Regions from separate parts of the Vibrio alfacsensis genome, predicted to be linked through region 1. Evidence: predicted binding sites of a transcription regulator. Region 1 holds the regulator's gene; the other holds the start of a gene.

Region 1 (7,635 bases):
AAGGTATATTCAATTACCGACGCTGGACGTAGTGCATTAGGTGAGTGGTTCGATCAACCGACGGCACATCCAACCGTTCGTGATGAATTTTCAGCAAAACTTATTGCTTGCGCAGTACAACCAGCAGCACCTTTCCGCGACCAACTGTCTGAACTCGTTGATGAATCGCGCAAATTGGTTTCTCACTACAAAGAAATCGAAGCCGCTTACTACGCAACCCCATCAACACTCGATAAACAAGCTCGCCTAGAGCGCCTGACTCTTCGTCGTAACCTGATGCTGCGTGAAGCATGGATCAATTGGGCTGAAGAAGTTTTAACTGAACTTGAAGTGATTGGTTAATTTACACCATTACTTAAATTGAAATGAAAAAGGCTTACCGATGGGTAAGCCTTTTCTTTTGTTTATCTTGGGGAATGGAAATTACGCACCTACCGCCACTTGTGGGCGCACACCTAACGTATGGCAAAGTGCGTAAGTCATCTCTGCGCGGTTGAGCGTATAGAAATGGAAGTCTTTCACACCCTCACGACTGAGTACACGCACCATATCAATCGCTTGACTAGCCCCAACCAGCTGACGTGTCACAGGATCATCATCCAATCCCTCGAATTGCTTACTCATCCAGCCTGGCACTTTCACGTTGTTCTGTGCGGCAAAGCGTGACGCTTGTTTAAAATTCGATACTGGCAAAATACCTGGGACAATTTCCACATCGATACCAGCCGCCACACAGCGGTCGCGGAAACGCAGGTAAGACTCGACATCAAAGAAAAACTGAGTGATCGCACGGTTGGCTCCTGCATCTACTTTACGCTTTAGGTTAAGCAAATCTGATTGCGCACTCTTCGCTTCTGGGTGTACTTCTGGGAACGCCGCCACAGAGATATCAAAATCATGGCGTGCTTTAAGCAATTCTACCAAGTCCGATGCGTACATATCTGGTGCGCCGCCACCTGGTGGGATATCACCACGCAGAGCAACGATATTTTTAATCCCGTTATTCCAGTAATCATCTGCAATGTTGATCAGTTCGTCACGAGTTGCATCGATGCAAGTTAAGTGTGGCGCAGCAACTAAACCGGTTTCTGCTTTGATTTCTTTGATGATGGAGTGCGTTCTATCTCGTTCACCAGAGTTTGCACCGTAGGTGACTGAAACGAACTTAGGGTTAAGCGTTTTTAGACGGTGTACTGAGTTCCATAGTGTCTCCTCCATCTTTTCGCTGCTTGGTGGAAAAAACTCAAATGAGACGTTGATATTGTCTGATAGTTCAGCGATATTTTGGTTTAAGGCGTCGATATGGCCTGCATGCGTGTATCCCATCTTACTCTCCCTGTGGTAACTCCACCACGAAATCAAAATTCCTTAAATCGACGTTTAGACGTCTATATGTCTCCAGGATGTATTGAATACGATTTAATGTCAACCTCGTGACTATGAATTTTTCTCAAGTTAACAATGAGAGCAGCTCAAGTTCCAATTCAACGGCTTTCTGAGCTTTCTTTTTACATTCATATCATGCACACCTAGCAATAAAAAACCTCGGCATCGAACCGAGGTTTTCATCACCGCTTACCGCTGTCTATTCAAAACACTATGTTTAGTACTGAACCGTTAAACAATACAGCTAGAAAAGCCCAGCTAAGCGGTTGAGATCGGATTGAATTGCACCCGCGGTGACATCTCGTCCCGCTCCTGGACCACGTATCACCAAAGGGTTGTCTTTATACCATTTACTTTCAATCGCGAAGATATTGTCACAGGGCAGAAGATTAGCCAACGCATGTTCACGAGACAGTGCTTCTACGCCAACCGTCGCTTTTCCATTACGCTCTAAACGAGCAACATAACGAAGTACTTGGTCATTCTTCTGCGCCTTATTCAGACGCTCTTGGAGAATCTCACTCAGCACGTCCCCTTGGTCAAAGAAAGTATCTAAGCTCAATTCACGTAGCGATTCTGGGACCAGTGACTCAACCTTGACGCTTTCAGGTTCAATGTCCAGCCCTGACTCTCGCGCTAAGATGACTAGCTTGCGCATCACATCCGAGCCATCTAAATCAGAACGAGGGTCTGGCTCTGTAAGACCTTGCTGCCATGCTAAGTCGACTAACTCGCTAAAAGGTACTGAACCATCAAACTGTTGGAACAACCATGACAAGGTACCAGAAAAAATACCCGATACTGCGACAATTTCATCCCCACTTTCACGTAAATCACGCACGGTATGATTGATTGGTAATCCGGCTCCAACCGTTGCGTTATAAAACCAGTGACGTCCAATCTTAGCAAAAGCATCTTGAACTTGATGGTAGTATTCACTGCTTGCAGAACCCGCAACCTTATTCGCAGAAATAAGATGAATGCCTTGTTGAGCAATGTCCACATAGCGCTCTGCAAGTGCTTTACTTGCTGTCACATCGAGCACTACGGCTTCATCATAATTTTGTAGAGCGCCCAGTTGGGTTAACCAACTGCCGTCATTTTCGGTGCTTTCTTCATCAAACCGCGACAACACTCTCTCAACATCAATCCCTTGATCATCAAACCAATAGGCTTGGCTATCAATCACCGCAACCAATTCGAAGTTCATCCCATGCCGTTTTTCCAACTCATTTTTTTGAACAGCAAAAAGTGATAACCAACTCGAACCTATGTTTCCTTTTCCACAAAGCGCAACAGCGACACGCTTTTGAGCTTGGAACAACTGATTATGAATGCTTGGTACTATGCTCTCCACTTCTGATCGGCGCAAGACCGCCACGAGACTCAAGCCTGATTCCGTTTCCGAGAAAAATTCCACCGGAGAGTGCTTTAATTGTTGGAAAAAACCAAAGCAGTGATGAGCATTTTTTGTCACACCTGCACCCACTGCAGCAAGAAGCGAATAGCCCTCTTTTAGTTTGATTTCCGCTTCAACCGCCAGGTCCTGTAAATACTCTAGTGCACCAGCTGCGATTTCAGCGGTATAAGCCAAACGCAGAACTTGCTTATCATCTTGCACTTCAAATGCGAGAGGTTCTAACTGCGCTCGTTTTAACGCCTGCAATACACCTTTTTGAGCACGTGAAAAATCATGCCCATGAAAGAACGACAGTTGAACTAAAAGTACGTCATCTAAAGAAGTAATGATTTTAGCACCACGACCCGAAGCTAATACGCGTTCAATACGAGTTGATCCCGATTCTGGCTGATAGCTACATTTGAGGTTCAAATCCATCGCACTCTGAGCCACGGGCTGAAGTGTTCTGCTATGAAGCACTGGCGCTGCCAAGCGCGCAAGCTCACTGGCTTCATCCAAACGTAACAATGGCAATAAACAAGCATCCGATACTAGTCGAGGATCCGCACTATAAACGCCAGCGACATCACTCCAGATAGTGACCGTGCTCACTCCAGCTAACGCTCCTATCACTGTCGCTGAGTAATCTGATCCATTGCGGCCAAGTAACACCGTTTCGCCCGCATAGTTTTGGGCCATAAAGCCTGTGATAATGACTCGTTTATGATTATGTTGCGCTAGTACTTCTTTAATTAACGGGTAAGAGCGGGCACGATCGACCTCTGGTTGTATCCCAGATTCTGCGCGTAAAAACAGCCGCGCATCTTGCGCAACAGCGGGTAAATCTTGCTGTGACAGCAATGCAGCCAGCAAGCGAGAAGACCACACTTCACCATGACCTAACACCGCTGCCTTTTGCGGCTCTGTTAACGGGGCAACCAATTCGGCTAGCGTACTGAATTCATCCTGTAACGAGGCGAGTAATTCACTCTTAATATCCCCCGTCAGAAGAGTCTCAACCAATTCGATTTGAAACTGTCGTAAGCTGTGCAAAGCTTCATGAGCAAGGCGACCATCTTTTTCTAAGCCATCCAAAAACTCTATTAATCGATTCGTCGTTTTTCCCGCAGCAGACACCACAACGAGATCATTTTCTGCTGAATATTCTCTAAGAATACTGGCCACACGTTGGTAACACTCGGAGTTCGCTAAGCTGCTGCCACCAAATTTATGCAGCTGACGTTGTACACTCATGATCGTTATACTCCCCGTTACTGTGCTGCTTTCGTGAATGCTTGTTCAAGATCAGAAATCAGATCTTGTGCATCTTCCAGACCAACAGATAAACGCAATAATTGTTGAGATACTCCAGCCTCTGCCAATGCAACGTCACCCATCGCACGATGCGTCATTGAAGCTGGGTGACAAATCAAGCTTTCTACACCACCTAACGACTCAGCAAGGGAGAACAGGTCAAGCTCTTTAACGAACACTTTTAATTGTTCAAATGACCCTGCAAACTCAAAGCTGAGCATCGAGCCGAAACCTGATTGTTGTTTCTTCGCAATATCATGACCCGGGTGTTCAGGCAAACTTGGGTGATAGATCTTGGCGACTAAGGATTGCGTTTGAAGATACGCTAACACTTCCTGAGAACTTTCTTCGTGAACTCGCATTCGTGCACCCAGAGTGCGAATTCCTCGCAGAGTCATGTAACTATCAAATGGTGTACCCGTTGCACCAATACAGTTACCCCACCATGCCAACTCTTCAGCGTGCTCTTCGCTCTTGGTGATCACCACACCGCCAATCACGTCAGAATGACCATTAATGTATTTAGTTGTTGAGTGGATAACAAAATCGGCACCTAGCTCTAAAGGCTTTTGATATACGGGTGTCAAAAAGGTATTGTCCACGGCCACTAACGCACCAACTTGTTTCGCTTTCTCACACACTGCCGCGATATCAACAACGCGAACTAGAGGGTTTGATGGCGTTTCTAGCAGGATGAGCTTTGGCTTTTTCGCCATCGCAGCATCCAGTGCTTGCTGATCGGATTGATCAACAAACTGAACCTTAAAGTCGCCTTTATTTGCTCGGGTGTTGAATAAACGGTAGGTGCCGCCGTAGCAATCGTGTGGTGCAACAATGAGATCGTTTGGACCAAGAAACGCCGAAACCCAAAGGTTTAACGCAGACGTTCCACAGTTGGTCACCACTGCACCTTTACCTGATTCAAGCTCATACAATGCTTTCTCTAACAAGCCTCGGTTTGGGTTACCTGAACGGGTGTAATCGTATTGAGGGACTTCACCAAATGCCGGGAAGCCATAGTTAGTTGAAAGGTAAATTGGTGGTACGACAGCGTGATATTGACTGTCTGATTCGATACCTGTGCGTACAGCAATGGTCGCAGGCTTACGGGTGCTCATGAGTGTATCCTTTCACGGGTGGTGACATCTAAACGGGAATGCGCTATATCTAACTCATATTGCTCAATTGATTAACACTCTTCCCTAACTATTAACGTCACTTTACTTGCCTAAAAACAAGACGTCAACACTTCTAGACGTCTATATGTCTTTGCTTATGGCGGTAAATGCAGCTAAAATCGCACCTACATTTAATTTTCCAACTTATTACATTAATGAAGGTGCGCAATGGCTGACTGGAATGGCGAATACATTAGCCCATATGCTGAGCACGGTAAAAAAAGCGAACAAGTAAAAAAGATTACCGTCTCTATCCCGCTAAAAGTTTTAAAAGTACTGACTGATGAGCGAACTCGCCGCCAGATCAATAACTTACGCCATGCAACTAACAGTGAACTTCTGTGTGAAGCATTTCTACATGCTTACACAGGTCAACCACTGCCAACGGATGAAGACCTTCGTAAAGACCGCCCTGATGATATTCCGGCTGAAGCAAAAGCGCTGATGACTGCAATGGGCATTGAATTCGAAGCGTTTGACGAAGAATAATTGCTTACAAATTCGTCATCGTTTGGAAGTAACGCCGGGGGGGTGCTTCAACAAAACCAAAAAGGGACGCCAATGCGTCCCTTTTTTTATCTAGATCATCACTCTGCGATTTATTCAGCCATGTAGTTTTCTGGCATTTCAATACGAGCAACACCTGAATTGACTGCCGCTTTAGCAACCGCTTTCGCCACTCGTGGCAATAGACGTGGATCCATTGGTTTTGGAATGATGTAGTCGTTGCCAAATTCGAGCTTATCAACACCTGCGGCTTTTAATACCGCTTCTGGCACTGGTTCTTTCGCCAACTCTCGAATTGCATCCACCGCCGCTAACTTCATTTCATCGTTAATCTCACTCGCACGTACATCCAAAGCACCTCGGAAGATGAATGGGAAACACAGTACGTTGTTTACTTGGTTCGGGTAATCACTACGGCCAGTCCCCATGATCAAGTCATCACGCACTTCATGAGCGATCTCTGGTTTGATTTCAGGATCAGGGTTCGAGCAAGCGAATACGACTGGCTTATCGGCCATCAGTTTCAACGCTTCTGCTGGTAGTAAGTTTGGACCCGATACCCCTAAAAATAGATCCGCCCCATCAATAACATCTTCAAGCGTGCGTTTATCCGTGTTATTCGCGAATAGCTGTTTGTATTCATTCAAATCGTCGCGACGCGTATGGATCACCCCTTTGCGATCCAACATGTAGATTTTTTCACGCATGGCACCACATTTGATCAACAGCTCCATGCATGCCACAGCTGCCGCACCAGCACCAAGGCACACAATCGTGGCTTCTTCTAGCTTTTTACCCTGCAGTTCAATCGCATTTAACATACCCGCAGCGGTAACAATTGCCGTACCGTGTTGGTCATCGTGGAATACCGGTACGTCACAACGTTCAATAAGACGCTTTTCAATCTCAAAACAATCTGGAGCCTTGATATCTTCAAGGTTGATACCACCGAAAGTGTCAGCAATGTTTGCTACTGTGTCGACAAATTCGTCGATCGTACGGTGCTTTACTTCGATATCAATTGAATCTAGACCAGCAAAACGTTTAAACAGCAGCGCTTTACCTTCCATTACTGGTTTAGAAGCCAGAGGGCCAAGATTACCCAAACCAAGAATCGCCGTACCGTTGGAAATAACAGCAACCATGTTACCTTTCGCTGTGTATTTGTACACATTGTCAGCATTCTGCGCGATTTCACGTACAGGTTCCGCGACACCAGGACTGTATGCAAGCGCAAGATCGTTAGCGGTTTCCGCTGGTTTAGTCAGCTCTACAGCAATTTTTCCTGGCGTTGGGTAGGCATGGTAATCCAATGCTTGTTGGCGACGTTCTTCTTCTGGGGTGAGTTCTTGGCGATGCTCTTCAGACATGTATCTGTTTCTCTTTTGTTATTGTTTCGGTAAGGGGGAGTAAATATTAATGTATAGAAATCAATCTTCATAGGCAAGATTGCGACCTATATCTTTAAAAAAGAGCAAACTAGTAGAGATAAGACCAGATACTTAGAAGTGACACCTGATTAATAAAACAGGTGTCATTTGGGGATTTAATGAATCAAAAGTAAAGCGCCACTACTCTTCATCAACATACTGCGCTTGGAGGTAATTTTCGATGCCAGACATCTCGATAAGGCCAAGCTGAGTTTCTAACCAATCAACATGCTCTTCTTCATCTTCAAGAATATCTTGGAACAAATCTCGAGAAACATAATCACGAATATCTTCCGCATAAGCGATCGCATCTTTTAAATCGGGGATAGCCGCCATTTCTAACTTCAAGTCACACTCAAGCATCTCTGGAGTGTCTTCACCTATCATCAGCTTGCCAAGATCTTGAAGGTTAGGAAGCCCC
Region 2 (7,635 bases), 1.0 Mb from region 1:
GTTGCCGGCGGTCACGAGCTTGTAGCCACGATCTTCTACTTGTTGATCAAGGTATGGCTTATGTTGGAAAGCGTTGATATCAATAGACCCATCATCCAATGCGGCGTTTGGTGTCACGTAATCCGTGAAAGTGACAAGTTCGACATCCAGGTTGTATCTTTCTTTAGCAACTTTTGCAGCAACTTCTGCAACCTGAGCTTCTGCGCCAGCCATTACGCCAACTTTTACGCTGTTGTCATCAGATTGCTTTTCACCACAACCAGCAAGAACCAGTGCAGAAGCGGCAGTTGCAACAGTCAAAAGACTCTTAAGGCTAAATTTCATGTTTATCTCCTTATAATTGGTATTTTCAATTCTTATCTATGGTCTACGCGGCGTACGATGGCATCACCAATAGACTGAATAATTTGTACGAGTACGATGAGCATTACTACCGTTACGGCCATGATCACTATGTCGTAGCGGTGGAATCCATAACGGATCGCAACGTCACCTAAACCACCGCCGCCAACGGTTCCTGCCATTGCGGAGTAGCTTACTAAAGTGACTAGGGTAATCGTTACTGAGTTAACAATAGTCGGCATCGCTTCGGGAAGCAGAACTTTTGTGATGATTTGTACAGGTGTCGCGCCCATCGATTGCGCTGCTTCTACTAAGCCTGACGGTACTTCTAATAAGGCACCTTCAATCAATCGAGCCACAAATGGAATGGCGCCAATAGTCAATGGAACAATGGCTGCGGTTGTACCGATAAACGTTCCCACTAACAGCTTGGTGACCGGGATAATTGCCACCATCAATACGAGGAAAGGCACCGAACGACCGATGTTAACGATCGCGCCAAGTACGCGGTTCAGTTTGGTGTTTTCGAGCAAGCCACCTTTTTTAGTGGTGTGCAGAATGACACCGAGTGGAATCCCCACAGCAAAACCGACGATACCCGCGACGGCAACCATGTAGATGGTTTCCCAAGTCGCGCCCAGAAGTAGGTTGCTGTTTAGGCTCAGCCATTCAGAAATCGTATTAAAGGACATAGCCAAGTACCTCTACTTTCACGTTGTGCTCACGCAGGAATTCAATCGCTGCGTTATCGTCTTGTTCATTACCGAACAGCTCCGCGACCATCATGCCGAATTTCACACCACCGGCGTAATCGAGGTCAGAGCTTAGAATGCTGACATCAATATTAAATTTACGAGCAATTTGCGTCATGAGAGGTGCATCCACCGTAGCGCCTGTAAATTCAAGGCGAACGAGAGGGTAGCTGTTTTCTACGCGTGTCGCCTGTAAGCGAGATTGATAGTCTTCTGGGATAGAAAGATCCAACGTCGAGCGGATGAACTGATGTGCGAGTTCCGTTTTAGGATGTGCAAAGATATCGCCGACCGTGCCTTTTTCAACTAATTCGCCATCACCGATGATCGCCACTTCATGACAGATGCTTTTCACCACTTCCATTTCGTGGGTGATCAAAAGAATGGTGATCTCAAGTTTGCGGTTGATTTCTTTTAGTAGTTCTAGAATGGATTGTGTTGTCGCTGGATCCAGTGCGCTGGTCGCTTCGTCACACAACAAAACACTTGGATCAGAAGACAGAGCACGTGCAATGGCCACACGCTGCTTTTGACCGCCACTTAGGTTTGCTGGGTAGCTCTCGTGCTTGTCCGAAAGGCCAACCAGTTTAAGTAGCTCCGTCACTTTTGTTGTGATTTGCGATTTCTCTTTGCCTGCTAACTCAAGAGGGAGAGCCACATTGTCGAAAACGGTACGAGATGACAGCAGGTTAAAGTGTTGGAAGATCATCCCAATGTTACGGCGGGTTGCACTCAGTTGCTTTTTACCGAGTTTAGTTAGGTCAACGCCATCAACGATAATGGAGCCTGAGGTCGGGGCTTCCAGCATATTGACACAGCGGATTAAGGTACTTTTACCTGCGCCCGATGCGCCGATAACACCAAAGATAGTCCCTTTAGCGATGTCTAAGTTTATGTCCTTAAGGGCAAGAATTTCCTTACTGCCTTGGAAGAACACTTTATTGACGTTTTTTATTTCTATCATGTTTCAACCTGCACAGAGATACTGGGAACTTCACTGTTAAAAACGGCTTTTAACAGGAGTAAATTTTGAACTTTATCTCAATTCTCAGTTGATGCTATGGGGTAAGCGAAATGAAGTCAATAGATATTTTTACGTCTAGACGTCTAAAAGTCCTGGTTGCTATTTTGTAAGGGATGTTACTACGGGGGAGGAGATATAAGAGGGAAGTGTTGCTTTTCAGATTTACCGATTCTCAAGCAATAAATCAATAGTTTTGTCTTGCTTTAACACGAATTAGATAGTGTTGAAGCGTATAAGGTATGTAATAATCTAATCAAACCGAGTAAATAGAGAAATATGTTTTGGCAAAACCAGCTGTTTTTATCGATCGTGATGGCGTAATTAACGTTGATCATGGCTACGTTCATGATGAGCATGATTTTGAGTACATTGACGGTGTGTTTGAGGCGACAAAAGCGCTAAAAGATCAAGGCTACCTACTAGTACTGGTGACGAACCAATCAGGTATCGGACGCGGTAAATACAGTGAAGATCGTTTCTTGTCATTAACTCAATGGATGGACTGGAACTTCGTTGACAATGGCGTTGAGTTCGATGGGTTTTATTATTGTCCACATCATCCAGAGCATGGCGTTGGCGAATACAAACAAGATTGTGATTGCCGCAAGCCAAAACCAGGGATGTTCATTTCTGCACGCGATTTCTTGAAGATCGATATGGCGAAATCAGTGATGATTGGTGATAAAGCTGAAGATATGATGGCTGCTGAAGCGGCAGGCGTTGGTACCAAGATTTTAGTGCGTACTGGTAAGCCTGTTACAGAACAAGGCGAAGCGCTAGCTACGGTTGTACTTGATAGCATTGCAGATGTTCCTGCATACCTAAACAAGTAGTTTTTACTATTCATTGAGATAAGGGAAGCCACTGCTTCCCTTTTGTTTGACTCCCTCTTTTAGTTTGATCACTTATGAGCAAAAAACTCACTATTCTTGATATCGCTAAACTGGCTGGCGTAGGCAAATCGACGGTCAGCCGTGTGCTTACCAATGATCCCAAGGTAAAACCACAAACGCGTGAGAAAGTGGAACGAATCATTCATGAGTCAGGTTATGTGCCATCAAAATCGGCACAGTCAATGCGTGGCGGTAGTCAAAAGGTGGTCGGTGTGATCATCTCTCGTTTGGATTCTCCATCAGAAAACCGCGCGGTCGGTACCATGTTGAATGCCTTGTACTCGGCAGGGTATGACGTGGTGATCATGGAAAGCCAATTCGACCGCGATAAAACCAATGAGCATTTGGATGTGCTTAAACGTCGTAATGTCGATGGGGTTATCGTGTTTGGTTTTACTGGGTGTGATGAGCAAGCTTTGGCAGAGTGGGGCAATCGCATTGTCGTGATCGCGATGGACACGCAAATGGTTTCCTCGATCAACTACGATAACCAAGGCGTTATCGATATGGCGCTCTCTCATCTGGAACAGCAATCTATTTCTCGTATTGCCTACATTGGTGTTGATCCAGAAGACCGTACCACCGGTCTCGCTCGCCTAAATGCTTACCAAGCTTGGTGTGAACAAAAGCGCATCGAACCTTGCTTCCAAACTGGCAAGCTCAACCATGAAAGTGCTTATCAGCTGGTGGATCAAGTCCTTCAATTTGATACGCAAGCCATCGCTTGTGCCAGTGATACCATCGCTCTTGGTGTAATTAAACGTCTGCAAGAAGTGGGACGTGAAGATGTGGTGGTTACCGGTGTTGGTGGTAGCGAATTACTGTCTTTTCTCTTCCCGAATGTCTTCAGCGTGGATCCGGGCTACTCTCATGCTGGTGAAAAGGCGGCTAACATGCTGATTAATCAATTAAATGGTGATGAGTCTGTGGTGCATTTTACCCAGCAGCCTATCTGTCATTAATCCACCTTTCGATGATCTGCTCTAAAATTATACTGTGATCATTCTCAATTAATGGGACTGTTCCCATTTTGTTTTTGAATGCGAAATGGCACTATTAAAATCATCAAATGGGAATGTTCCCATTATAAAAATAAAACGATGAATTGAATGTATCCAATACAGGGTGGACAAAGTTATGAGTAAGATTGCGCGTCAAGAGGTACAGCGTCTTATTGAGCTGGTCGGGGGATCGGACAATATTGCCAGTGTAAGCCACTGCTTAACTCGCTTACGTTTCGTGTTGAATGACACAGACAAAGCCGATATCAAACAGTTAGATGCACTGCCTATGGTTAAAGGCTGCTTTACCAACGCAGGTCAGTTCCAAGTGGTGATCGGCACGGAAGTCGATGAGGTATACAAAGTACTGATCGAGCTGACGGGTAAAAGTGAAGCGAGCAAAGATGAATCTAAGAACGCGGCTCGTCAAAACATGAATATCGTCGAGCGTGGTATTTCCCACCTTGCTGAAATCTTTGTACCACTGTTACCAGCGATCATCACCGGTGGTCTGATTCTTGGTTTCCGTAACGTGATTGGCGACATCAAGATGTTTGATGGTCAAACGCTCACGGAAATCAGCCAGTTTTGGGCAACAGTACACTCTTTCTTATGGCTAATTGGTGAGGCGATCTTCTTCTTCCTACCGGTTGGTGTGTGTTGGTCGACAGTGAAAAAACTCGGCGGTACTCCGATTCTGGGTATCACATTGGGTGTCACGTTGGTTTCGCCACAGTTAATGAACGCCTATCTGATTGGTAAGCAAGTGCCAGAAGTGTGGGACTTTGGTTTATTCGCCATCGAGAAAGTAGGGTATCAAGCGCAAGTGATTCCGGCCATGTTAGCGGGTGTCGCCTTGGCGTTTATTGAAACCAACTTGAAACGCATCATTCCGTCTTACCTTTACCTAGTGGTCGTGCCGTTTGTCTCTATCATCGTGTCTGTGATTCTTGCGCACTCTATCATTGGCCCATTCGGTCGAATGTTGGGTGACGGCGTTGCTTTCGCAGCAAAAGCAGCCATGACAGGTGACTTCGCGATGATTGGCTCAACCATCTTTGGCTTCCTATACGCGCCATTGGTGATTACTGGTATTCACCACACCACCAATGCGGTTGATCTTCAACTGATGCAAGAGCTCGGCGGCACGCCAATTTGGCCTTTGATTGCACTTTCAAACATTGCTCAAGCGTCTGCAGTAGTCGGCATCATTATCATCAGTAAAAAACACGGCGAGCGTGATATCTCAGTACCTGCGGCTATCTCTGCTTACCTTGGTGTGACTGAGCCAGCGATGTACGGCATCAACTTGAAATACAAATTCCCAATGCTGAGCGCGATGATCGGTAGTGCGATTGCCGCTGCTATCTGTGGTAGCGCAGGTGTGATGGCGAACGGTATCGGTGTGGGCGGTTTGCCGGGCATCTTGTCTATCCAACCACAGTTCTGGGGCGTATTTGCTCTGGCGATGTTGGTGGCGATTGTGGTACCAGTGGCACTGACCCTTGTGTTGTATAAGCGTGCGCAAATGAAAGGCGAGTTAGAAACCGCTAGCGCGTAATTCGAACTGAGGCAGCGATTTGGCTGCCTCGTTTATCTCTTCGTTTTTTTAAGATTTTTAAGTTTCCGTTTAATGGTAAGTGAGCGTTAGAAATGGCAATGACCAAGCATGATGAGAGCTGGTGGAAAACCGCAACCATCTACCAAATTTACCCAAAAAGCTTTTGTGACAGTGGAAGTAAAGGCACGGGCGATATTAAAGGGATCATTTCTAAACTGGATTATCTAAAACACCTTGGTGTGGATGCGATTTGGCTGACGCCGGTTTATCAATCGCCAATGATCGACAACGGTTATGACATTTCCGATTACTATGCGATCAACCCAGATTTTGGCACCATGCAAGATTTCGATACCCTGTTGGCTGAGGCTCACCAACTGGGTATTCGAATCATCATGGATATCGTGGTCAACCATACTTCGACAGAACACAAGTGGTTCCAGTCAGCATTGGGTGACAAAAACAGCCCTTACCGTGATTACTACATCTGGAAAGATCCGGTTGATGGCGCAGAGCCAAACAACTGGCAATCTAAGTTTGGTGGTAACGCTTGGGCACTGGATGAAAAAACGGGTCAGTACTATTTGCACCTTTTTGCTAAAGAGCAAGCGGACTTAAACTGGGAAAACCCGGTAGTGCGTGAAGAAGTGAAAGAAGTCATCAGCTTCTGGGCAGAAAAAGGTGTCGATGGTTTCCGTCTTGACGTTATCAACCTGATTTCCAAGCAACAAAACTTCCCAAGTGACGATATTGGTGATGGTCGCCGTTTCTACACCGACGGCCCGCGTGTGCACGAATACCTTCAAGAGATCAGTGAAGCCGTGTTCCAAAAGTACGGCAGTGTGACGGTGGGTGAAATGTCTTCCACCACGCTAGAGCATTGTCAGCAATACTCAGCGCAAGATGGCAAAGAGCTATCAATGGTGTTCAATTTCCACCACCTGAAAGTTGATTACCCAAATGGTAATAAGTGGACGAGAGCGCCGTTTGATTTCATCCAACTGAAACAGATCTTCAACCATTGGCAAACCGGCTTAAATGGCAAAGGGTGGGGCGCGCTATTTTGGTGTAACCACGACCAACCACGGGTTGTGAGCCGATTAGGTAACGACGAACAATACCGTGTTGAATCTGCCAAAATGCTCGCGGCATCGGTGCACATGATGCAAGGTACACCTTATGTTTATCAAGGTGAAGAGATCGGAATGACCAACCCAGGTTACACCGAAATCAGCCAATATCGCGATGTTGAAAGTACGAACATGTACGACATCATGGTCAATCGCGATGGCGTATCTCACGACGACATGATGGCGATTTTGGCACAGAAGTCGCGAGACAATTCTCGTACACCAATGCAATGGAACAGCGCGAAACACGCGGGTTTTACTGAGGGTACGCCGTGGTTAGAGGTGGCTCAGAACTATTCTGAGATCAACGCGGAAGCCGCGATTGCCGATTTGAACTCGGTGTTCTACTTCTACAAGCGTCTGATTGAACTGCGTAAACAGGTTCCGGTGATCACTGATGGTCGTTACGAGGACCTGCTGCCTGAGCACAAACGTATTTTTGCTTACGCACGTCAGAACGATAAACAAACGCTGCTATGTATCAACAACTACTACGGTGAAGAAGTGGAGTGCGTATTACCAGATCGTTTTGATATGAGTAAAGCAAAGAACCTGCTTTCCAACTATCAAAATGCGACCAGCTCGATTGCTTCTAATCACCAAGTATTGCGTCCTTACGAAACTCGCATCTTGCTGATTGAAGAGTAAAAATTAAGCTTCCCCTAAAGATTTCGGTCCTAAACAAAAGGCTTTGGAGTGCTCCCCAAAGCCTTTTTGTCTTTAAGTCTTATGAACCGTAGCTTACAGAATAACGATGCGGTTTGTGGTTCATCGCAAGGACAAGGTTTAGCGCAAAGGCACCAAGAACCGACAAGCCGATAACCCACGGAGTGACGAAGAAGAAAGACGCAAACAAGATACAAGCATCTATCGCCATCTGAGATTTGCCTACCGAGATACCAAACTTGTCCTGAATGAATAAACATAGGACG

The links. Region 1 encodes MetJ, which represses methionine synthesis genes. Its sites were predicted from a motif close to TTAGACNTNTANANGTCTAA; they were not measured.
Region 2: a site for MetJ is predicted at 2,186-2,205, ahead of metN (methionine ABC transporter ATP-binding protein MetN). Genes of this name have one in related genera too.

What each region holds. Positions count from the first base shown of each region.
Region 1 is NZ_AP024165.1:2,830,955-2,838,589, forward strand. It holds gene VA249_RS13025 (PadR family transcriptional regulator) at 1-342, shown strand, start outside; gene metF (methylenetetrahydrofolate reductase) at 424-1,326, opposite strand; gene VA249_RS13035 (bifunctional aspartate kinase/homoserine dehydrogenase II) at 1,631-4,039, opposite strand; gene VA249_RS13040 (O-succinylhomoserine (thiol)-lyase) at 4,057-5,217, opposite strand; gene metJ (met regulon transcriptional regulator MetJ) at 5,446-5,766, shown strand; gene VA249_RS13050 (malic enzyme-like NAD(P)-binding protein) at 5,877-7,154, opposite strand; gene bfr (bacterioferritin) at 7,356-7,635, opposite strand, start outside.
Region 2 is NZ_AP024165.1:710,609-718,243, forward strand. It holds gene VA249_RS03260 (MetQ/NlpA family lipoprotein) at 1-324, opposite strand, end outside; gene VA249_RS03265 (methionine ABC transporter permease) at 357-1,034, opposite strand; gene metN (methionine ABC transporter ATP-binding protein MetN) at 1,024-2,058, opposite strand; gene gmhB (D-glycero-beta-D-manno-heptose 1,7-bisphosphate 7-phosphatase) at 2,400-2,951, shown strand; gene treR (trehalose operon repressor TreR) at 3,026-3,973, shown strand; gene treB (PTS trehalose transporter subunit IIBC) at 4,149-5,573, shown strand; gene treC (alpha,alpha-phosphotrehalase) at 5,666-7,351, shown strand; gene VA249_RS03295 (YitT family protein) at 7,431-7,635, opposite strand, start outside.